Regions from separate parts of the Alcaligenes sp. SMD-FA genome, predicted to be linked through region 2. Evidence: riboswitches for the same ligand, from Rfam matches in the RefSeq annotation. Region 2 holds a riboswitch; the other holds the start of a gene.
The links. A riboswitch is a leader RNA that binds a small molecule or an ion and turns the genes downstream of it on or off. The one in region 2 is predicted to bind glycine.

Region 1 (11,398 bases), 380 kb from region 2:
TGTGCCTATTGCCCCTGGATGGCGTTGAACAGTCTGGAGGCTTTGCGTCAACGTCTCAGTCAACCAGGCCCTGGCATTCAAGTGGCCCCGGATCTACGTGAGGGCGCACGACGCTCCTTGCAACGCATGATGGATTTTGCGGCTGCTCAGCAAAGCAATTTACGCGTCAGTGCGGACTTGGCCGAGCACAGCCAGCAATTCCAACATGTAGGAGCCGCTTAATGCAGTCAGGCCCAACACAGACGCAGGTGCTGATCATCGGTGCGGGGCTGGCAGGCACCAGTCTGGCCCTGTCCTTGCCTTCCTCGATGCATGTCACTTTACTCAGCAGCGCCCCCGTTCCTTGCGGGGCCAGCCCGATGGCCTTGGGCGGTCTGGCGGCTGTGCTCAGTGCCCAAGACAGCCTGGAACAACACATTGAAGACACACTGGAAGCCGGCGCTCGGCACTCGGATAAGGAGGCAGTACGCGGGATTTTGCAAGCCGCGCCAGATGCAGTGCATTGGCTACTGGAAAGGCAGGTGCCTCTGGACAGAACCGAAGATGGCCAATTGCATCTGACCCGTGAGGGTGGGCACAGTCGGCGGCGCATCGTGCATGCGGCCGATGCCAGCGGCTACGCCATCATGCAGGCTTTGGCTCCTCAATTGGCTAAAGCCCCTCATGTTCAGCAGCGTACAGACTGTCTGGCATTGACTCTGCGCCGCAACGAACAAGGCGCAGTGGCTGGCGTGGATATCTACGACAAACACACCCACCGCTACGAAACCATTTTGGCGGACCATGTCGTGCTGGCAACAGGCGGGCTGGGCAGCCTGTATGCGCACAGCACCAATCCCGATAGCGCCTTGGGCGAAGGGGTTGCCTTGGCCTGGCGCGTAGGTGCTGCCATACGGGATCTGGAGTTTGTGCAGTTTCATCCGACCTGCCTGCATGCAGAGGGTCCGACCTTTTTGCTGACTGAGGCCTTACGTGGTGAGGGTGGCCATTTACTGGACAAGCAAGGCCGCCGCTTTATGCCGGATTACGACGCCAGAGCGGAGCTGGCTCCACGCGATATTGTGTCGCGTGCTATTGCCGCACATATGCGGCAAGAAGGCAGTAGCCATGTCTGGCTGGATGTACGCCATCTTGGTGCGGATACCTTACAGCAGCATTTCCCCAAAGCCCTGGAAGAAGGTTTATGCCGGGGCCTGGACTTACGTCGGGACTGGGTGCCGGTTGCGCCTGCCGCGCACTACAGTTGCGGGGGAATTCAAACAGACATGTCAGGCCGCACGACGGTGCCTGGTCTATATGCCGTGGGGGAAGTAGCCTGCACAGGTTTACATGGAGCAAATCGCTTGGCCAGCAACTCCTTGCTGGAGTGCGTCGTCATGGGGCGGGCGGCTGCCGAGGCGATTGCTAGAAGCAAGAGGACCCAGCGTTCAGCTTTGGTCCCGGAGACAGATGCTGCAACTACAAGTTCGATTTCAAGTTCATGTTCATACACAAACTCAAATCCAAGTTCCAGTTCCAGTTCCAGTTCACAGGCTAGTATCGGCCCCAATTGGGGTTTAAGTTTGAACTCTAGTTCGCACTCGAATCCACGACCTTCCCTTATGACAGCCACGGCAGCTGATGCAGTGGAAAACGCAATCATCGCCAACAACGACAAAGCTTGCCAATATGACGGAAACAATAGCTATAGCAACGGCAACGGCAACGGCAGCCATAAAAACCACAGCTCATCCACCAACAATCCCCCTTCTCTGCCCGCCTTGCGCAACTTGATGCAAGAGCATGTCGGCTTGCTACGCAATCACCAGGGACTGATCCAGGCCTTGCACACCCTGGACCATTGGCACGGACAAATTAGCCTTCTGCCCCCCAGCCTGGATCAACGGACCCTCAGCCTGCAACTGGACACCGCCTGGCTGCTTACCCGGGCCGCCCTGGATCGACCACGCAGTCTGGGTGCGCATTACCGCCTGGACTAAGTCCATAAAGAAACAAGCACCGGTCGGGAATCAACGACATGTCGGGCCCACATTAAGCGAAAAAGTAAGTAATAACTCGGTATCAAGGACCGGCAGTCTCAACAATTTTCCGGGCTTAGCCAACAATTGCATCTATCCATAGAAATCCCCCAAGCGCTGCATGCAGCTCCCGGTTTACCCTGATTGCAAACTTTTGTAAGCACAGCTACTGTAGTTGCGTCACTACAGGCGGTATGAAAGAGACCTGTTCAGTCAGGCGCCGACGGAGCAACCACCCCGGAATCTCTCAGGCAAAAGGATCGTACCAGCCCGACACTCTGGAGAGCGGCGCATGACGCCCACCGAAGGAGCCCAGCCTGAAACATCGGTTGGATAAACTCTCAGGTCACAGGACAGATGGGGTATTGCCACTACTCGGTGGTAATTCACCTGTCAGGAGCCTGTTATGTCGCATATTGCCGTCATTGGCGCCGGTATTTCCGGAATCACCACCGCCTACGCCCTCAGCCTGAAAGGCTATCAAGTTACCGTTATCGACCGCCTGCGCTACCCCGCCATGGAAACCTCGTTTGCCAACGGCGGGCAGTTGTCCGCGTGCAATGCCGAGGTCTGGAACAGCCGCAGCACCATACTCAAGGGCTTGAAGTGGATGATGCGCAAAGACGCCCCGCTGCTGTTCAACCCCAAGCCAAGCTGGCACAAATACAGCTGGATGGCGCAGTTTGTAGGCGCGATTTCCGGTTACGAGCGCAACACCATAGACACCGTCAAGCTGGCCATTACCGCCCGCGAGAATCTGTACCAATGGGCCAAGGACGAAAACATTGATTTCGACCTGGAACAGCGCGGTATTCTGCACATTTACCACACCCCCGGCGGCTTTGAGTCTGGCAAGAAAGTCAGCCAACTGCTGCAAAAAGGCGGTCTGGAGCGCCGAACCGTTACCAACGAGGAAATCCACCAGATTGAACCTGCCTTGCAAGGCACCTATTACGGCGGTTTCTTTACGCCTTCGGACGCCACGGGCGATATTCACAAATACACACGCGGTCTGGCCGATGCCTGCGCCAAGCGCGGCGTGAAGTTCCTGCAAGATACAGAAGTTCTGGGTATTGATTGTGGCCCACCACACCGTATCCAGCTGCGTACCGGTGAAGGCGCTGAAGCCCACACCCATACGCTGTCTGTCGATTCCTTGGTGGTGTGCGCTGGCGTAGGCAGCCGTCACTTGGCCCATATGCTGGGCGACTACATCAATATCTACCCCGTCAAAGGCTATTCGATTTCGGTGTATCTGGATACGCCCGAAGCCCAACATGCCGCCCCTTGGGTCAGCTTGCTGGACGAAGAAGCCAAGATTGTGACCAGCCGCCTGGGCAAAGATCGTCTGCGCGTGGCCGGTACGGCGGAATACAACGGTGCCAACAAGGACATTCGCGCCGACCGTATCGCCCCGCTGACCAACTGGACCCGCCGCAACTTCCACGATGCCGCGACCGATCGTGTTGTACCGTGGGCTGGTTTGCGTCCCATGATGCCGGACATGATGCCGCGCGTAAAAGCAGGCAGCCGCCCGGGCGTGTACTACAACACTGGCCACGGTCACCTGGGCTGGACGCTGTCAGCGGCCACCGCGCAGATCATTACCGAGGTCATTGCGCAGAACGAGCGTCAGTCCGCACCTGCTCAATTTGCCACCAGTCCGGCAGCAACTGCTGCACCCGCCGCTGCCCATAGCGCTCGTCCAGCAGATACACAAAACCTTGATCCTGTTCATCGCGAATCACACGACCCGCGGCCTGTGTAATCTTGCGTAGTCCCGGATACAGATAGGTATAGTCATAGGCCCGCCGCTCCCCAAAGAGCCGGGCCATGACTTGCCGCACAGACTCATTGGCCGGGTTGAATTGCGGCAAACCCAGGGTGGCAATAAAAGCACCGATCAAGCGTTTACCGGGTAAATCTACCCCTTCTGAAAACGCCCCTCCCAGCACTGCCAAACCTACTCCCTTTCCGTCCAGCGTAAAGCGGTCCAGAAACTGCGTTCTTTGCAGATCGCTCATGCCCGGCTGCTGATGCCAAAGCGGCATATCCGGCCAGCGCTCCTGCAAGGCCTGGCTAACTTGCTCCAGATAGTCAAAACTGCTCAAGAACAAAAGATAGTTGCCCGGCTGCTCCTGGTAGGCCTGCCCGACAATGTCGCAGACCCCGCCCAGGCTCTGGGCCCGGTCAGCATAGCGCGTAGACAGACCGGCATATTGGCGTACCCGTAGCTGCTCGGCCCGATACGGCGATGCCACGTTCAACTCAGCTGTACTTGGCGGCAAACCCAAGACATCACGATAAAACTGTGAGGGATTCATGGTGCCGGAGAACAGCACCACACCGTGCGCGTCGCCATAGCGTTCAGCCAGAAACGGAGCAGGCACAATATTGCGCAGGTTCAGGAGCACACCATCACGCTGCGCCAAAATATCGAATAAGGAATGCGAGCCGAACTGCCCGGCCAAGTCAACAAAGTACAGCAGCTCAAAATAAAACTGCAGCAAGGGGCTGTCTTGCGGCATGGGATTCTCAGCCACATAGGCCCCTAAGCGGGCTGCCAGATAGTCGCACTGTTCAAGCAGATCCTCCGGGATTTTTTCCAGCCCCCATTGATCGCCCCCTTCCTCGGGTATCAAATCCTCCATCAAGCGAGTCAATGGCGTGAAATGACGCTTCAAGGCCGAAGGCGCGGCTTTACGCGCCATGCGCAACTGCGCTTGCGAGAAGGACGCGGAATACATGGAACGGGCGCGTTCTACCAAGTTGTGTGCTTCGTCCACCAGAACAGCGCTGCGCCATTGCTGAACCAGAGTCTGGCTATACAGCACCGCATGTGTGTCGAAAAAATAGTTGTAGTCGCCCACAATGGCGTCCGCCCAACGCAGCATTTCCTGGCTCAAGTAATAGGGGCAGACCTGGTGTTTGCTAGCCACTTCTTGCAAGCGCTGGCTAGTTAGCATGGGTTGCTCCAGAGCTTGCTGACGGGCCGCAGGAAGCCGGTCGTAAAAGCCTTCAGCCAGGGGGCAGGATTGGCCATGGCAGGCTTTATCCGGATTGGGGCACTGCTTGTCGCGGGCCACCATTTCCAGCACCCGCCACGCGCCCTCACCTTCTGGGTTTAAACGCTGCAAGGCGTCCAAGGCCATTTGCCGACCCGAATTTTTAGCCGTCAGATAAAAGAGCTTATCCAGTCCCGCCTCCGGCATGGCTTTCAGGCCGGGAAATACGACTGCCAAGGTTTTGCCGATACCGGTTGGCGCTTGGGCTAACAGGCACTGTGCATCGCGCTGAGCCCGGAACGCGGCTACGGCCAGTTGCCGCTGACCCGCACGAAACTGATCAAAGGGAAATTGCAAAGCAGTACAAGCTTGATCACGCGCCAGCCGATGCTTTTGCTCCTGCCGCCCCCACTCAAGATACAAGCGGCATTGCTGCTCAAAAAAGGCCCACAGATCCGCGCGCTCCAGGTATTCAGAGACACTGGTTTCTTTGTGCTTGTCCACGTGGTAATACACCACGCTGACAGTCATTCCCGGCAAATCGCGCGCCTGGCAAAGCATGGCCGCATAGACTTTGGCTTGCGCCTGGTGCAGGCGTCTATGGTGCTCGGGAATGGCATCAAAAGCACCTCGATAGGTTTTCAGCTCTTCCAGGCAATTGCTGACAGGATCAAACCCATCGGCTCGACCACGCACCACTAGCCCTTCCATCTCATAGGACAGCGGCACTTCGGCTTCATAGTGCTCGGGGCGACGCAACTTTAACTGCTGGTGGCCCAGAATACCTTCTTGCGCCGTGGCCGCAGGTGTAAAGCGCAGGTCCAGATCCCCGCTGCGGGCGGTAAATTCACATAAGGCGCGTACGCCGACCGTCCAGGCTTTCATAGTGATTCAGGCCGAGTCACATAGCAGACACGCGCAGGGATGGCGTGCTGCTCGAAATAACTAAGCCAACGCCGCTGGTTGTCCTGCAAGCGGTCTCCGGGACCTTTTACCTCAATCAATTCATAGCTTTGCTGGGCAGGCATGAAGCGCACCAAATCCGGCAAGCCGGAACGGTTGTCCCGCCAATCCTGCAAGATACGCTTGAACACCAGTTGTAAGTGCTGGGCGGGGATGCAATGCAAGGCCTGCTCGATCAAGGTTTCATCCAAGGCAGGCCAGATCAGCAAGGGGCACTGTATGCCACGCTTTTCCTGCCAGCGTTGCCAGATCACGGTTTTATAGTCTGCGCCGTCCAGCACACTCAAAGACTGCTCAAACAAATTTTGCCTGCGCGATACAAAGTCCGGGTTACCCCAATCGGCTGGACAAGCTTGATAGGGGTGGAAAAACGCACCAGGCAAGGGAGCAAAAATAGCCTCCCAGCTCAACAAGCCCAATAAGGCCGGGAACAAGGCATTTTCTACGTAAAACACAGGTGCCAAGGGGCTGTCCCAATGAGCCAGCACCTGCGATTCGACCCGATTGCCGTCATCGAACAAAACCAGATCACTGCGTTGTGTGCGGCTTGCGGGTTTATTGGAAGGCGAGCTGGGCGGAGCGTCTACCGCCAGTTTGCGACGCATGCGAGGCAACATACGCAGCAACTTCTGGGTTTCGCTTTCATTTTCGGGCTGGTTCCACGCCTGACAAAACAAGGGCCAGGCACCTTGATGATTCTCCTGATGCTCCAATACCCGCAATTGGCGGTAACGGGCTCCCGGCCAGCTTGTCTGCAAATACGCTTGTTCGGCTAAGGCCCACCAATGTTGACGTTCGGCTTGCTGGCCTAGCTGGAACAGGGTTTTTGCCTTACGTCGTTGCAGCCAGTCGCTGTCAGTCTCAACTGCTTGAACGGCGGCAAAGCGCTGTATCCAAAGATCGGGGTCGGCCTCATCCTGTGCGTCTCGCAGCTCGGACAAGGTTTCATACAAGCGCACGTCCTCATTGTGGCGAAACGCCCGACTGGCCTGATCCAGAACCACGGTTTCGTAGCGATACAGGCCCAGATCGCTCAGCACAAACTCGGACCAGTCCTGATAATGGTTGCCAAAGAACAGCAACTGCAAACGCTGTGCCCAATGCATGACTTGCGGTGATAGGCGCAGTGTGGGAGCTTGCAGGACTGGATCGGCACACCACTGCATAAAAGGCCGAGCCTGTTCGCCGTGAGCCTGCCCAATCCATTCCAGATAGTCCGATTTGCGCCCGGCGGCTGGCAGATCACTGAACAAACGGCGCAGCTCAGGCACTGTATGGACGGCAAACAAGGTTTCCAGATCCAGCTCAGGATCGGTTTCTATTAGCTCGCAAGCCGCCAGCTCTTGCACTGCCGCATCCAGGTTTTCGATCTCGGCATAACGCAACTTGTCGATACGAAACACCGGGCCTTTACGCATCAGCAAGCGCACCAACAGGGCTTGTGCAGGCTGGGAAGCATGCACAAAACGATGGCCGCACTGGACGTGTTCAGGCTCCAGCAGGTCGGAACTGGTGTGTTGTACCCACTGCAAAACCTGATGGAAATTATGCAGATAGTAAAAAGGAGGAAGCTCGGGCGGGGTCATAAGCAGGCTGTGTATATATCCAGCTACTTTAGCATTCCTTCAAGCCTGGCGCGACTCCAACAAGCGCATCCAGTCGCGCAACAAGGTATCCAGACTTTGCCGCTGCGTGGCATCCAGACCTTCCAGCAAATTTTCTTCATTGGCCAAATGGTCCACCACAACCGCATCCACACAGGCCAGACCCGCCGGGCTCAAACGCACCAGAATACGGCGGGCATCTTCCGGGTCGGCAATGCGTTCGATCAAGCCTTGCTTTTCCAGGCCCTGCAAACGATGCGTCATAGTGCCGGAGCTGACCATCAAGGTGGAAAACAAGGCGGTGGGAGCCAAAGTGTACGGCGGGCCGGAGCGGCGCAGGCTGGCCAGCACATCAAACTCGCCCAACTGCAGGCCGTGACGTCTGAAGTTGTCGCTCATCTGTTTTTGGACCAGTTGGAAGCAGCGCGTCATGCGGCCCAACAAGGCCATGGCGTCCAGGTTCTGCAAGTCTGGCCGCTGTTCGCGCCACTGATTGATGATCAGGTCTACCGCGTCGTGTTCTTCGCTCATGATTTCTCGATTTCGATATTTATCTTGATATTAAGATAAATCATCCCTACACTGACATTTATCTCGACATCAAGATACTTTTATCATGAACCGACTTTCTCTCTGGCTGGTGACGGCCTTGACCGCATTAGGCCCCGCCATCTGGGGTTCAACCTATATTGTGACCACAGAAATTCTGCCGCCCGACCGCCCTTTTATCGCGGCCTTTTTACGTTGCTTTCCCGCTGGCGTGATGCTGCTCTTGTGGAGCCGACGCATGCCTGCTCGAGGCGACTGGGGCCGCACCCTGGTTCTGGCAGCCTTGAATATCGGCGCATTTCAGGCACTGTTATTCGTTGCGGCTTACCGCTTGCCGGGTGGTTTGGCCGCCGTCGTAGGAGCAGCTCAACCCTTGGTGGTGATCGCCCTGGCCTGGGCGCTAGAAGGTAAACGCCCTGTCACCCTGGCCTTGGTCGCTTGTGTGATCGGCATCATCGGCATGGGTATTTTGCTACTTTCGCCAGAGAGCCAATGGGATACCTGGGGCATGGTCGCGGCCATTGTCGGGGCCTTGTGCATGGCCATGGGCACCTACTTGTCGCATCGCTGGCGTAGTGGCATGCCGATTCTGGCTTTCACGGCCTGGCAATTGATGTTGGGCGGTTTGATGCTTGCCCCTCTGGCCTTATGGCTAGACCCACCACTGGACAGCTCCTTGAGCGGCGTACAAATCGGCGGTTATCTCTACCTGTGCCTGATCGGTGCACTACTGGCCTATACCCTGTGGTTCCGTGGAATTGCCGTTTTACCCTCTGTGGCCGTGTCCTCGCTCGGCCTACTTAGCCCTTTGACCGCCGTGATTCTGGGTTGGCTGATTTTAGGTCAGGCCATGACCGGCTCCAGTATGCTGGGTATTATTTTGGTGATGGGCAGTGTGCTGGCAGTACAGTGGATCAGCAATCGCCCGGCCAAATAAATATCTTGCGCCCATAAAAATAGCGCCCCTTTTAACGATCTGGATGGGCGCGTAAGAGAGTTCACTATCTTGCTACTCCGTTAGAAGCAGCAAGATAGTGACTAATAGCGTTCTTGCAGGACTTGGGCTAAATCTGTCGCAAAGCGCTGGGCGTCTTTGGCATTCAGATTCGCAAAACTGACACGCAAGCCTTGAGCAGGACTGCTCACACCAAAGACTTGCCCGGATCGCACCAGCCAGCCACGTGCAGCCAATCCTGCCAATACCGGCTCGGCTTCCCGATCCAGCGGAATCCACAGATTGAAGCCTTCCTCGCTATCCCAAAAAGGAATGCTCTGCTTTTTCAAGGCGTGCATCAAGTCGGCGCGAGCCTGCACATAGGCAGCTTGCGCAACACGAGTCTGCGCCTTGATCTCGGCATCCGTCAGCCCATGAACCACCATTTGCTGTAAAAGATGGCTGACCCATTGCGCCCCCGAAGCCAAACGTTGCGACAAGCGTTCGCTGGTTTGCAGATCCGACGCCACCAGAGCTACGCGCAAATCCGGCCCCAGACCCTTGGACACTGAACGAATCAAGGCCCAGCGCAAATGATCGGCAGGAATCACGTTTCGGTAAGGGCTGCTGGCCAGCATCCAGAAGTGGTCGTCAATCATCAACAGCAATTCGGGATACTGCTTCAGAATTTGCTCAATCTGCTTGGCACGAGCACGGCTCAGTGAGCATCCCGTGGGGTTGTGCGCACGTGGTGTCAAGATCAAAGCGCGCAGGCCATCCTCCAAAGCGGCTTGCAGCGAGGCCGGCACAATCCCCTCGCTATCAACCTCAATACCCACTGGCTTGTAGCCCAGCGTATGCACCGAGTTGATGCTGTTCAGATAGCCAGGATCTTCAATCCCGACTTTATCGCCCGCCAGCAAAAAGGCTTGCAGCAAACGCTCGATTGCATCGACCGCACCGTAGCTGACGTGATAATCGGTGTCTGGCGGTGTGTCTTTATGAAACACCTGCTGGCACACGGCACGCAACTCAGGCACCAGAGGGTCCGCACCGTATAGAGCCTGGGTTTGACCGCGTACCCCAGCCGTCAATTGGGTGGGCGCAGGCAAATAGCCCAGCGCCGGATTGCCGCTGGCCAAATCCTGCAAGGCCGAGCTGGCGCCATGCCCTTCGCGTGCCAGCTCCCGGATCGCCTCACGGATCCGTGTGCCACGACGTCCTTGTGCATCGGCCACCCCGGCCGAGACCAGGCGCTTGTATGCCAGGGCTACCGTATTCCGGTTCAATCCCAGTGTTTGAGCCAGCTCGCGTACCGGCGGCAAAATCTGGCCCGGAGCAATTCGCCCCAGTGCCACTTGCTGTCGGATATCATCGAAAAGTTCCTTCGCGTTGCTTCCCTGGATATTCATTTTGACCTATGACATAATAGTTTATGCGCGACCCGCAGGGTCGAGTTTATCTTTTTTTTCTTCCTTACTGGTGCGCCATGTCCGAATCCGCCCCTGATCTACTTCACACCGAGCATTATCCCACCTCCACCAGTGTAGAGGCATTTCGGGAACGCATTGCCCTGGTACAACAAAGAATTGATGCTGCCTGCGTACGCTATGGGCGTGCTGCTGGCGATGTCCGTTTACTTACTGTCAGCAAAACCTTCGGGATTGACCGCATCCGCCTGGCCTACCAGGCTGGTTGTCGCTTATTGGGCGAGAACAAGGTGCAGGAAGCCGAAGGCAAGTACGAAGCGCTACGCGAAGAACTGCCAGATTTGGAATGGGCTGTTATTGGACACCTGCAAAGCAATAAAGCCAAGTCCGTTGCGCGCTTTGCCTCTGAATTTCATGCGTTGGACAAGCTCAAGACCGCTGAAGCGCTGGACCGCCGTCTACAAATTGAAGGCCGCAGCCTGGACGTCTTCGTGCAAGTAAACACCTCCAGCGAAGACAGCAAGTTCGGTTTGCCACCCGAAGAAGTACACGCTTTCGTGCGCGAATTGCCACAATTTTCTGCCTTGAAAGTCAAAGGTCTGATGACCTTGGCTTTGATGGACGCCGATCCGGAGCGGGTACGGCCCTGCTTTGCCCTGCTGCGCAATTTGCGTGATCAACTGCGCAACGACATTGCCCACGCTGAAAACATTCGTGAACTATCCATGGGTATGTCGGGTGACTATGAAGTCGCCATTTCCGAAGGCTCCACCATTGTGCGCGTTGGACAAGCCATTTTTGGTGCACGCGCCACGCCCAACAACTTTTACTGGCCCGTCTCCGATACGGCTACAACATCATGAATCCATTACGCCTGATCCTGCGCCAAAACGGT
Region 2 (11,398 bases):
AACCTGACTGGCGGGCACAAAAAAAACGATCGTGTTTACCACGATCCAGATTGCTGATGAACCCCACGTTTTTTGATTTGGGGTTTATTTTTTATTTTCGTTGCGACGAGCAGGAGTGGGCCAAGACACGACTGTTCTTGAAGGCCGCTTAGGTCCAGAGTTGAGCATACAGGGCCTCAATCTCTTCTTGAGACGCAAGCCGGGGGTTATTGTTGGGTGATCCTGAAGCCAGGGCTTGTTGGGCCATGGTTGGGCGTAGAGAGTCAAAATGTGATTGCTCAATACCAAGGGCACGTAGGCTGGGAACCTGCAAGTTCTGGTTAAGTTGATGCAATGTGCTCAGCAGTTTTTGATTGGCCAGGGTGTCGTTATCCTCAGGTGCAGCGAACCCTAAGGCTCGGGCACATTGTGCATAGCGTTCAGGGGCTGCCGGGATGGAGAAGGCCGTGACCGTCGGTAGTAGGATGGCATTGGACAGACCATGCGGAACATGAAAGAAGGCGCCGATGGGGCGGCTCATACCATGCACCAGTGCCACTGAAGCGGCAGAAAAGGCAACACCTGCCAGGCTCGCTCCGAGCATCATGGCTTCACGGGCAGGACGGTTTTGACCGTCCTGGTAGACTCGCTCCAGGTTGGGACCGATCAGGTTCATTGCCGCCAATGCCTGGCTGTCACTGTAGGCATTGGCCTTGCGACTGACATACGCTTCGATAGCGTGTGTCATGGCGTCAATGCCGGTGTCGGCAGTCGTGCGCGGCGGGACTGTCAGAGTCAACTCATAGTCGATCAGCGCCGCGTCCGGTACAAAGGCCGGGCCAGTGCACAGTAGCTTTTCGTCGTTTTGTTCGTCGGTAATGATGGTGAAACGGGTGAACTCAGAGCCGGTGCCGGCCGTAGTGGGGATGGCAATCAGAGCAAGCCCTTTGCGGGTGACGTGGGCTGGAACGGCGTAGTCTCGGATCGTACCGCCATGACGGCTCAGAACGGAAATGGCTTTGGCGCTATCAATCGGGCTGCCACCGCCCAAGGCAATCATGACATCGTACGTATCGCTGCTGGCTTGAACGACACCGGCCTGAATCGAGGCGGCGGTGGGTTCGGGGACAGTCTCGGAAAAGATATCGCAGTGTATGTTGTGCTGGGCCAGCAAAGTCTGGACCCGCTGTGGATGGCCCAACGAGACCATGGTGGGGTCGGTAATGAGAAGCGCTTTCTGGCAGTGCATCGAGCGCAGCAAATCGGGTAGTTGCTCTAGAACACCACCACCAATCAGTAAGCTGCCGGGTAAAGAGATCAAACTCATGACGGTCTCATTGTTGCGGGGTCTGGCGAGTTAAAAAACGATAGTGGCGAACCACTATCGTTTTCTGACTCATGAACGAGCAGGCTCTTACTTCATGCAGGCCTTGATTTTTTCCAGGTCCGGGCCGTCAATGGGGCGTCCCAGATTAAAGGGCATGGAGGTCTCGCGCCAGTCTTTGTAGTCTTGCAGGTATTCGATCTGGCTGGCATAGACTTTGGCGGCATCGGGGTTGCTGCAGGCCACGGAAATCATGACCTCGTTGGTTACCTGCTGAATGGTTTTCAGACTTTCGTCATCCATGCGGTGGATTTGAACACCCGCTTTTTGGAAAGTGCGCAAACCTTCGGTGGCTCGTTTTTCGGTAAAGGCAATGGACCACATCATGGTTGCGTCGGCGGCAATCTTCAGCTTTTCCTTGGTGGTGTCGCTCAAGGCATCCCAGGCCGCTTTATTGATCATGACGCCAAATACAGAGGCAGATTGATGCCAGCCAGGTGTGGACCAGTGCTTGGTGACTTGATGCAGGCCCGCCGAGACATCCACGTTGGGCGTCGAGAACTCGGCGCCGTCAATCACGCCGCGCTCCAGCGATTGATACAGCTCCTGGCCGGCCATCGATACCTGGGTGCCACCGATTTTCTCCAGCACCTGACCTTGTTCCAGACCGGATAAGCGCAGGCGCTTGCCTTTTAGCTCTTCCAGGTTACGAATGGGGGTGTTGGTGCGAAAGCCCGACTCATTATTGGTAATGGCATAGGGCAGATAGACCATGCCGTATTTACCGTAAATCTCGTTATAGAGCTCTGCACCGCCCCATTCTTTGATCCAGTTGGCATAGTCAATGGCATTGAACAAGCTCGAGTGCGTGGCCAGCGGGGAGAAGGCTGGGTTACGGCCTGCCCAATAGCCGGGCCAGTCGGCACCGGCCTGAATGGTGCCGGACTCTACCGCGCTAAAGACCTCACCGGTTGGGACAAGAGAGCCGCCTTCAAAAAATTCAATTTTCAGCTCGTCGCCGACCAGCTTATTGGCAAGCTCGACCCACTTTTTGTCCATCTCCACTAATTCGATGGAGGCGGGCCAGGTGCTGGTCATTGTCCATTTTTGAGGGGCTGCCTGGCTAAGGCCTGTCATGCTGAGCAGAGCGGCCGTGGTCAGTGCGGTGAGTATCTTTTTTGTTGGCTTCATGGTGTCTCCTAGTTGTATTAACTGCCGTACAGCACGTGTGGTAGCCATGTGACCAGATTGGGGAAAATGGCTATCAATATACACATGAGAATGACCAGGAAAATAAACGGAATAACCCCCGTAATAATTTCCGTAGTTTTGACTGAGGGAGGGGTAATGGCACGCAGATAAAACAGGGCGTATCCAAAAGGAGGGGTCAGGAATGAGGTTTGCAACACAACAGCAACCAAAACAACAAACCACAGCAGGCTGACTCCCATTTCCTGAACGATGGGCAACAGAATGGGGAAGGACAGCAGCACAATACCCGTCCAGTCCAGGAAACAGCCCAGGATAAAGACAATCAGCAGCATCACCACGATCAGCAGCCAGGGCTCCATATCCAGGCCGCGCATGATGTCCTGGACCGCACCCAGTCCGCCCGTAATGTTGAACACTCCGGTAAACGCCGTGGCACCGACCACAATGAACAGGATCATGGCCGAGGTGCGACCCGTTTCATACAGGGCATTAAAGAAGGTGCGCCACTGGAATTTGCCTCGGAAAATGACGATCAGCAAAGACAGCAAGACCCCGATGGCTGATGCCTCTGTGGCCGTTGCAATACCCGCTAGCATCGAGCCCAAAATACCCAGAATCAGGAAAATAGGCGGGACGGCCTCCAGGAGCAACATTTTGATCAGGGCCGGTTTTGAGATCTGTTCTTCCGGCTCGACGGACGGGGCTCGTTCGGGGTGTCGCCAGGCAATAAAGACGACCCAGGCGGCATAGAGCAAACCCAGTAGCACGCCTGGAATCAGGGCGCCTGCAAACAGCTCGCCAATGGACAGCGGTGAGTAGCTGGCCATCAGGATCAGCATGATGGACGGTGGGATCAAAATGCCCAGGCACCCCGAGGCGGCGATCACGCCGGTGGTCAGCTTGGGGCAATAGCCATATTTCAGCATGGGGCGTAATGCCATCATGCCGGTGACGGTGATAGAGGCGCCGATAATGCCGGTGGTCGCCGCCAGCAAAATGGAGAGAAAAACAACGGCAAGTGCCAGGCCACCGCGCACCCGCGACATCAAGAGTCGCAAGGCCTCGAACATCTTGTCCGTGACTTCCGAGTCGGACAGAAAGCGGGCCATCAAGATGAACAAGGGAATGGCGATCAGCGTGTAGTTGTCCAGAACATCGCCATAGATGCGGTTGACGACAATGCCCAAGACCATGGGTTTGCCGGCAATGAGCGTACCAATAACGGCTGTTCCACCCAGAACGAAAGCCAAAGGATGGCCCATGAATAGGCCCAGCAACAGCAGGCCACCCATCAGCAGTGCAATCAACTCAGGCGTCATGATGGCCGGGCTCCTTTTGGGTCAGCAGACGGATTACCTCGGCAATACCTTGAATCAGCAACAGGGCGGCAGCCACCACCATGGAAATCTTCAGTGGGTAAACGGGCAGTTGAACGGCGCCGTAGGTCGTTTCACCTTGGGCCAAAGAACGCATGGCAAACTCATAGCTGCGAGTCAGAAATACCCAGGCGAAGGGGAAGAAGAAAATGAGGTAGCCCGCAAGCTCGGTCCATTTGCGAGCGGTAGGGGAAAACTTTTGGATCAGCAGGTCAACGCGGACATGAGATTGATGCTTGAGGGCATAGGCGCCCAACATCAAAAAGTAAAAACCGTAGAGCTGTTTGGTGGCATCAAATGTCCATCGGGTAGGCTGATTGAGCACATATCGCATGAACACTTCATAAATAATAATGGTGGCAAAAATAATGGCGATAAATGAGAGGATTTTGCCGATGAATTCATTGAGTGAGTCAATAGCCTTTAAAACCATCGTTTTCCTTTGGCGCGAATTGTTATTGTTTCAGACTGACGGTTTAGTCTATGAGCAAGGCAAGCCCTGTCACAACGTGGGTTTACCCTTACGTAAACCTAACTCGTTATAATCGCTTGGCCAAGGACGGCGCAATTGGAGGAAAAGTGCAGGATCACACCTTGTTGATCAAATACCTGACAGGTATGGGGATCTTTCTGGCCTGCTTGCTGGCGGCATTTATTCTGGCTTTTATGAGACATCGTCGGCGCAAGTGGTCGCACAATGTCATCGCGCAAATCGTGCAGTTGGGCTTGTTGTACGGCGCCATTGCGGTTGCCCGCCAGTACGTAAACATGGCTATTGCCGATTACCACGTCACGTTGGTGACACCGCGCATGGTCGATTTTGTGGCTGTGCTGACGGCAGCGGCGGTGTTGATGCATACGTTGTCGCTGTTGATCAACCGTCTGGAGAAAACGCAGCTTAGCAAAGGGCGGGATCCGACCTCGGCACGCCTGATTGCACGGGTGTTGAAGTTCGGCGCATTTGTTCTCATGTTGCTGTTTTTTGGCGAGCACTTCGGATTAAGTATGTCCGGACTGTTGGCCTTTGGCGGTATCGGCGGCATTGCGATCGGTATGGCAGGCAAGGATATTTTGAGCAATGTCTTCTCCGGTGCCATGTTGTACTTTGATCGTCAGTTCAAGATTGGCGACTGGATACGTTCGCCTGATCGCAATATTGAAGGGACGGTGGTTGAGATTGGTTGGCGCCTGACCAAGATCATGACGTTTGATAAACGGCCGCTTTATGTGCCCAACTCCTTGTTTTCTTCCATCAGTGTGGAAAACCCGGGGCGCATGACGAACCGGCGGATCAATACCGAGGTGGGGTTACGGTATGAGGATGCCGGCAAGCTGCGCGGTATTGTGGATGATATTGGCCAGATGCTGGCTCAACACCCTGATATTGATCAGACACAGACGACGCTGGTCTATTTCAATGCCTTTGCAGACTCATCACTGAACATCATGGTGTATTGCTTTACCAAAACAACTCAGTGGGCCGAGTGGTTGGGCATTCAGCAGGATGTGTATTTGAAGATTATTGATATTGTGCAGCAGCACGGTGCCGATTTTGCCTTCCCCAGTCAGACTTTGTATGTGGCGAAGGGGGGCGAGCCAGAAGGGGCAGCCCGGACCGAGTAAACACACAGGTCCAGCAGTACGGCCAGTCCCGGTGGCGGCAGCACAGTGCGGGGGCGCACTGTGCTGTGTCCTGCTTGGTTTAGCGTACGCTTTGCGTCGCCAGACTCAGGGCCAGATCTTGTTTCATGCGTTTCTTGTAGAAAGGCAGGCAAATAAGCAGAGCCAGGAACCAGAAAGGTGTGGCAATCAGGCCGATCAGGGTTTCTTCTTCCTGGCTGAACAGGTACAGCGCAAAGGCAAAGAACAGCAGAGTCAGATAGCACATGGGAATGGCAAAGGGCATTTTGTAGCTTGATGCAGCGTGTGCCTCAGGACGAACCCGGCGGTACTTCAGGTAGGTGATCAGGATCACGGCCCAGACAAAGATAAAGCAGATGCTGGCCACGGTGGTCACAATTGTGAACACACGCATCACATCGCCTTCTGCGTATAGCAGGAACAGGCTGGACAGCAAAAGGGCGCACGAATAGATCAGACCATTGCGGGGAGTACCGTTACGCGACAGTTGGCTGAAGGCTTCGGGAGCCAGCTTGTTCTTGGACAGACCGTACAACATGCGGCCCGTGGAGAACATGCCGCTATTGGCGGACGACAGGGCCGAGGTCAGCACCACAAAGTTAATGATGGCCGCTGCTGCACCTACGCCAATCAGCAAGAACATATTTACAAACGGACTCTTGTTGGGCGCGACAATATCCCAAGGGGTGACGGTCATGATGGCGGTCAGGGCCAACACGTAAAACACAATCACGCGAACCGGAATCTTGTTGATGGCTTTGGGCAGGTTCTTGGCAGGGTCAGCCGTTTCAGCCGAGGCGGTACCCACCAGTTCGATACCCACAAAAGCAAAGATGGCGATCTGGAAAGCGGCAAAGAAACCATTCAAACCATTGGGGAACATCCCGCCGCGATCCCATAAATGGGTCAGGCTGGCTTTTTCGCCGGTTGGGCCCACAAAGCCGGTAAACAGCAGGTACGCGCCCACACCAATCAGTGCCACGATGGCAATGATCTTGACCAGGGCAAACCAGAACTCGAGCTCGCCAAACAATTTGGCCGACAGCAGGTTAAAGATCAGCAAAAAGGCAATACAAGCCAGACCGGGTAGCCACAGTGGAATGTCCGGCCACCAGAATTGGGTATAGCCGGTAATGGCGACAATATCGGCAATGCCAATAACTACCCAGCAGAACCAGTAACTCCAGCCTAGAAAGTAGCCCATGGTGGGCCCGAGAATATCGGCGGAAAAATCCACAAAAGATTTGTATTCCAGGTTATGCAGGAGCAATTCTCCCATTGCCCGCATAACAAAAAATAAAAAGAAGCCGATGATCATGTAGGTAAACAAGACCGAGGGTCCGGCCAGACTAATGGTGCGGCCTGATCCCATAAATAGCCCGGTACCGATAGCGCCTCCAATTGCTATCAGTTGCAGATGCCGGTTTTTCAACGAGCGTTGCAGTCCAGATGAATGTTGCTGAGACACACTGTACTCCTAGTTTTTTTTCGTTCAAATGCGTAATTATGACTGTGCTGCGAGAAAACAATGGGCACAACCCGTCCTCAAGAACGGTTTTCTTGATGCCGATCTACATAAAGTAGGGAGCGCACAGCAGTCCTCCTTGTTCTGACGACATGAAATGTCAAAACAGACCTGTGTGCGAATAAAAATGGGAATAAAGGGGTGGTGTGCCAGGCGGTCAGACAAGGCGCCTGACTATCTGCTCATAAATAGGCTCCGGACAAATAGGTGGACAAAGACCATATGGCCTTTGTACCCCCTCTGTCCGTTTACCTGAGAGCTTATCCATCGGCGGGCGACGGTCCCCTTCGGTGGGCACTGATGTGCCTCTCTCCAGAACGTCAAGGGTTCAAGATTCTTTTGCCTGAGAGATTCCGGGGTCGTTGCTCCGTCGGCGCTTCATCAAGGTGAAGACTCTCACCTGAACCGTTATTGACGTCGCTATTGTATAGACAGGTAAAAAGCGATGACTACTATCGTTAACCTGTAGGTGATTGATGAGAATGGTTCTTGTTTATCGGCGAGGTTTGTGCTGGGCATTTTGCCGTGACGTCACCAAGGATGCGTCCTTTGCACAGAGCCGCATTGTCTTGAATCGGGCTGGTTGCCTTGCTCCAGACGATGCGGCTCTTTAGTTCTGCATGCCGATGTCAGTGTTGCTTACTCGTCGTTGGCATGTAAAAAGCGATACACCAAGGCGCCGATCACACCACCAATCAAGGGGGCCACCCAGAACAGCCACAACTGTTCCATGGCCCAGGTGCCTTGGAAAAAGGCCACGCCGGTGGAACGGGCAGGGTTCACGGAGGTGTTGGTGATGGGGATGCTGATCAGGTGAATCAAGGTCAGCGCCAGACCAATCGCCACACCGGCCAGGCCAGCGTGACCACGCTTGTGAGTCGCACCCATGATGATGAACAGGAAGAAGGCGGTCAGCACAATTTCTGCGATCAGGGCCGCGTTGCGGCTGTAATTGCCTGGCGAGTGCTCGCCAAAGCCGTTGGAGGCAAAGCCTGCCACGGGATCAAAGCCGGCTTTGCCGCTGGCGATCAGGTACAGAACGCCGCCGGCCAGCAGGCCGCCGATAACTTGGGCAAGGATGTAGGGAATAGCGTCACGAGCGGGGAAGCGTCCGCCAGCGACCAGCCCCAGCGTGACAGCCGGGTTGATGTGGCAACCAGAGATATTGCCAATGGCATAGCACATGGTCAGCAAGGTCAGGCCAAAGGCCAAGGCTACTCCGGCAAAACCAATTCCCAGTTCAGGATAGGCAGCGGCAAAGATCGCACTTCCGCAGCCCCCAAAGACCAGCCAGAAAGTGCCCAGCGTTTCTGCGGTGCATCGTTTAATTAAAGCCATGATATGGCCCTGTTAGTGATGTAACACGGCAGCATTCTAGCGATAAGCACGGTTCACCCACTGAAGGAAAGGAAAACAACTGTCAAAAGTTTTCCTTTGTTGAGGGTGGTGTTTTTTTATAGTAAATGTGAGGAATATGTTTAAAGTGGCAGTTTGTGTCAGATGCAGGGTTTTGTTGGAATTGCGAAGAATTGCTGCTTTTTGGGATGGCGTTATAAGTAATTTGTGGGCTAATTTTTATTTGCTTTGAATGAAATATAAAAATCAGGGGTGCGAAATAAAGATGAAACAGGGAAAGTTGTTTATATAAATAGTTATTTGATGCTTTATTTACGAGTTTAGATTTTCAGTAATTGAGGGGGCGGATTTTGGGACGTATTTATTCTGACGTCTTTATTGGTTTTATGTTTTCTTGATGTGTTTTGATTTTTAAGCAGTGACTAGTGAGGATCAGTGGAAAATCTGAATTGAGTAGAAATAAAAAAAGGGCCAAGATGCTTGGCCCTTTCGGTTTAGGTCACGCTTACGGCATTTGCTCAATGAAAGCCGCTGTCACGGGTGATACCTGGTGGAAATCAAAAGCCTGATGGTAGATTTCTCCATTCTTGGCTTCTACAGTTAGCCATAGTTGATGCTCAACCTCACTATTGGGCGGGATCGCAATTTCTACCGATCGTGTCCAGCGTGTGCTGTTAAACGCCTGACGGGGTGTAGGCATAGGCTCGGGCTTGCTGACTTGCAGATAGGCGCGGCGTATATGCGGGTCGCAGGCTTGGCAAAAGCGAATCTGGAACGCTTTGCGATGTGCGCCGGTGGGCCCGCTGATAGGGGCTTGGTCATTCGTTTCAGCCAGTGCAAACGACCACGGACCAATCTGACTTTGCAGGGCATTGTTGCCAAAGACAGGCTGCGGGCCTTGCTGCGTCAGATAAATCACGAAGGCAGCAGGGATGGCCAGAAGGCTGCTGGCCAAGACCAGGCTACGTGTAGACATGCGTGATGCCGATTCAGTGTTACCTATTCCAGCCGCTTTAGGCGCTGCCTTCGCAACTGGCGCAGGTTTGGCCCGCACAGGTTTCTTTTCCTGCCAAGGCCACCAGGGCAGGTAAAAGGTCAGTCCGGCGCCGGCCATGGTTAGCCAGCCCAGCCAGGCAACCGTGCCGATGCTCCAGCCCCAGCCTTGCCAGCACAAGAGCCAAGCCACGGCCAGAAAAGGCCAGCCGATTAAACGAAAGATCCGCCTTTCCTGCTTGCGAGGCGCGCGATGCAGCAGAAATTCACCCTGGCGATCGCTGGCCAAGGCCAGGCAGATAAAGCCCGCCAGACTGCTGATAAATACGGCCAGATTCAGCCACAGGCTGGTATTGCTCATGGCAGCCCTCCTTCCGGCATCACCAGAAAGCAGAGCAAGGCGATCAAAGCGGTAGGCAGCACCATGCCCAACCAGGCGCGAGTGGCACTTTTGGTACTGAACACCCACATGACGGCGATGGTGTACCAGACAAAGCTCAACATATTGGCCGCCAGGACAGCCTGGGCTCTGGGCAAAGGCCAGAGCAAGGTCAGCAATACGGTGGCGGCGTCTGCCAAGGCGTAGCCACCCACCGTGGCGGCCACGATGCGCGACAACACTTGCAGGCGGTAACGAGGAGTCAGTCCACTCATCCGTTCACTCCCGCAGTATGCAAGTTGGCAGGGGTTGCGGTTTTTTTAGACAGGCTGGCAATGTGCCATTTGCGTTTCATTTTTACGGCGATATAGATAAAGATGGCGGCCAGGCCAAGCATGCTCAGGTCAAAGCCTGCCAGCCCCCAGTCGCCATGGGTGACGGTAACGCCCAGATGGCGGTCGGTCGTCAGCAGGTTCAGGACGGGAATCAGGCCATAGGCGGCGGCTGTCAGGTAGAGCAGTTCCAGCCAGGCGCGCTTCAAGGGTCGCCAGCAGGCATACAGGAAGGACCAGCCCCAGACCAGAAACAGCGCATGAAATTCCCAGGCGGCGCGGTCGGCCATAGTGACCGGCAAGAGGCGGTTGGCCCAGAAGTAGGCGGCCAGACCTAGCGGCAAACCTGCCAGGGTTCCGGCATTCAGGATTTCCACCAGACGCAGGCCCGCCGCATCAAAGCGCTCGGATACGCTCAGCGCGGTGGCTTTGGACAGGCGCTTTTGATGATGGGTGCGGCGTTTTACGGTCCACAGCACCAGGCCCGTTCCAATAACGGCGCAGCCCAGCAAACCAGAAATAAAGTACAGCCAGCGCAACCACCATTCGGCAAATGCGCCTTCGTGCAAGGCCAGCAGCACGCGGTGTGTGTCCCCCGTGATATTGCTCGTGTTGTCCGGCTTCATGGCGCTGCCATCGATGGCGTTAAAGCGCAGGGTTTCGGCACGGGTCCAGTACACGCCCGTCACGCCGGTGCGGCGCAGTTCTACATAAGCTTGGCTATCTGCCGGATGCGTAATGTGTACCGAGGCAATGCTGTTCTTGCCCCAGGTTTGTTCAGCGCTGTGCATCATCGCGCTTAACGGAGCCTGCGGCATGCTGACGGGCAGGAAGTCATGTTTTTGCTGGCGAATATCCTGGAAGTAAGCTTGTCGTCCTTCCTCTGTTGCGCCATACATGATCTCTCGTCCGGTCGGCATATAGAAGGACATGAAAAAGATCAGGCCCGTGTAGGTAATCATCAGGAAAAAGGGCAGGGACATCACGCTGACGATATTGTGTGCGTCCAGCCAGGAGCGTTGTCCCTTGCCGGGTCTGAAGGTGAAAAAGTCGGTAAAGATCTTTTTGTGTGTCACCACGCCCGTCATGACGGCCAACAGCATCAGCATGGTGCAGATACCGACCAGCCAGATAGCGACGGGGTACGGCATGTAGTGCAGCGCATAGTGCATGCGATACAGACCCGTGCCACCAGCGGTGGCGCGGGGTTCTGTTTCTGGTTGAATCTGGCCGGTGACCGGGTCCAGTTCCTCGACCCCGCGACGGCCACGCTGACCGGGT

Region 1: another riboswitch for glycine. It lies ahead of OKX01_RS08205 (D-amino acid dehydrogenase); the one in region 2 lies ahead of OKX01_RS06410 (amino acid permease).

The regions. Positions count from the first base shown of each region.
Region 1 is NZ_CP110108.1:1,772,102-1,783,499, reverse strand. Features, by position in the region: gene nadA (quinolinate synthase NadA) at 1-222, shown strand, start outside; gene nadB (L-aspartate oxidase) at 222-1,979, shown strand; glycine riboswitch at 2,204-2,291, shown strand; gene OKX01_RS08205 (D-amino acid dehydrogenase) at 2,425-3,786, shown strand; partial or broken gene OKX01_RS08200 (ATP-dependent DNA helicase) at 3,731-5,107, opposite strand; gene OKX01_RS08195 (VRR-NUC domain-containing protein) at 5,905-7,572, opposite strand; gene OKX01_RS08190 (MarR family winged helix-turn-helix transcriptional regulator) at 7,612-8,121, opposite strand; gene OKX01_RS08185 (DMT family transporter) at 8,207-9,076, shown strand; gene OKX01_RS08180 (aminotransferase class I/II-fold pyridoxal phosphate-dependent enzyme) at 9,178-10,485, opposite strand; gene OKX01_RS08175 (YggS family pyridoxal phosphate-dependent enzyme) at 10,563-11,366, shown strand; gene OKX01_RS08170 (hypothetical protein) at 11,363-11,398, shown strand, end outside.
Region 2 is NZ_CP110108.1:1,391,397-1,402,794, forward strand. Features, by position in the region: gene OKX01_RS06385 (iron-containing alcohol dehydrogenase) at 149-1,306, opposite strand; gene dctP (TRAP transporter substrate-binding protein DctP) at 1,394-2,494, opposite strand; gene OKX01_RS06395 (TRAP transporter large permease) at 2,512-3,834, opposite strand; gene OKX01_RS06400 (TRAP transporter small permease subunit) at 3,824-4,324, opposite strand; gene OKX01_RS06405 (mechanosensitive ion channel family protein) at 4,471-5,514, shown strand; gene OKX01_RS06410 (amino acid permease) at 5,594-7,000, opposite strand; glycine riboswitch at 7,379-7,468, opposite strand; gene aqpZ (aquaporin Z) at 7,697-8,395, opposite strand; gene OKX01_RS06420 (DUF3325 domain-containing protein) at 8,919-9,767, opposite strand; gene OKX01_RS06425 (DUF3649 domain-containing protein) at 9,764-10,060, opposite strand; gene OKX01_RS06430 (PepSY-associated TM helix domain-containing protein) at 10,057-11,398, opposite strand, start outside.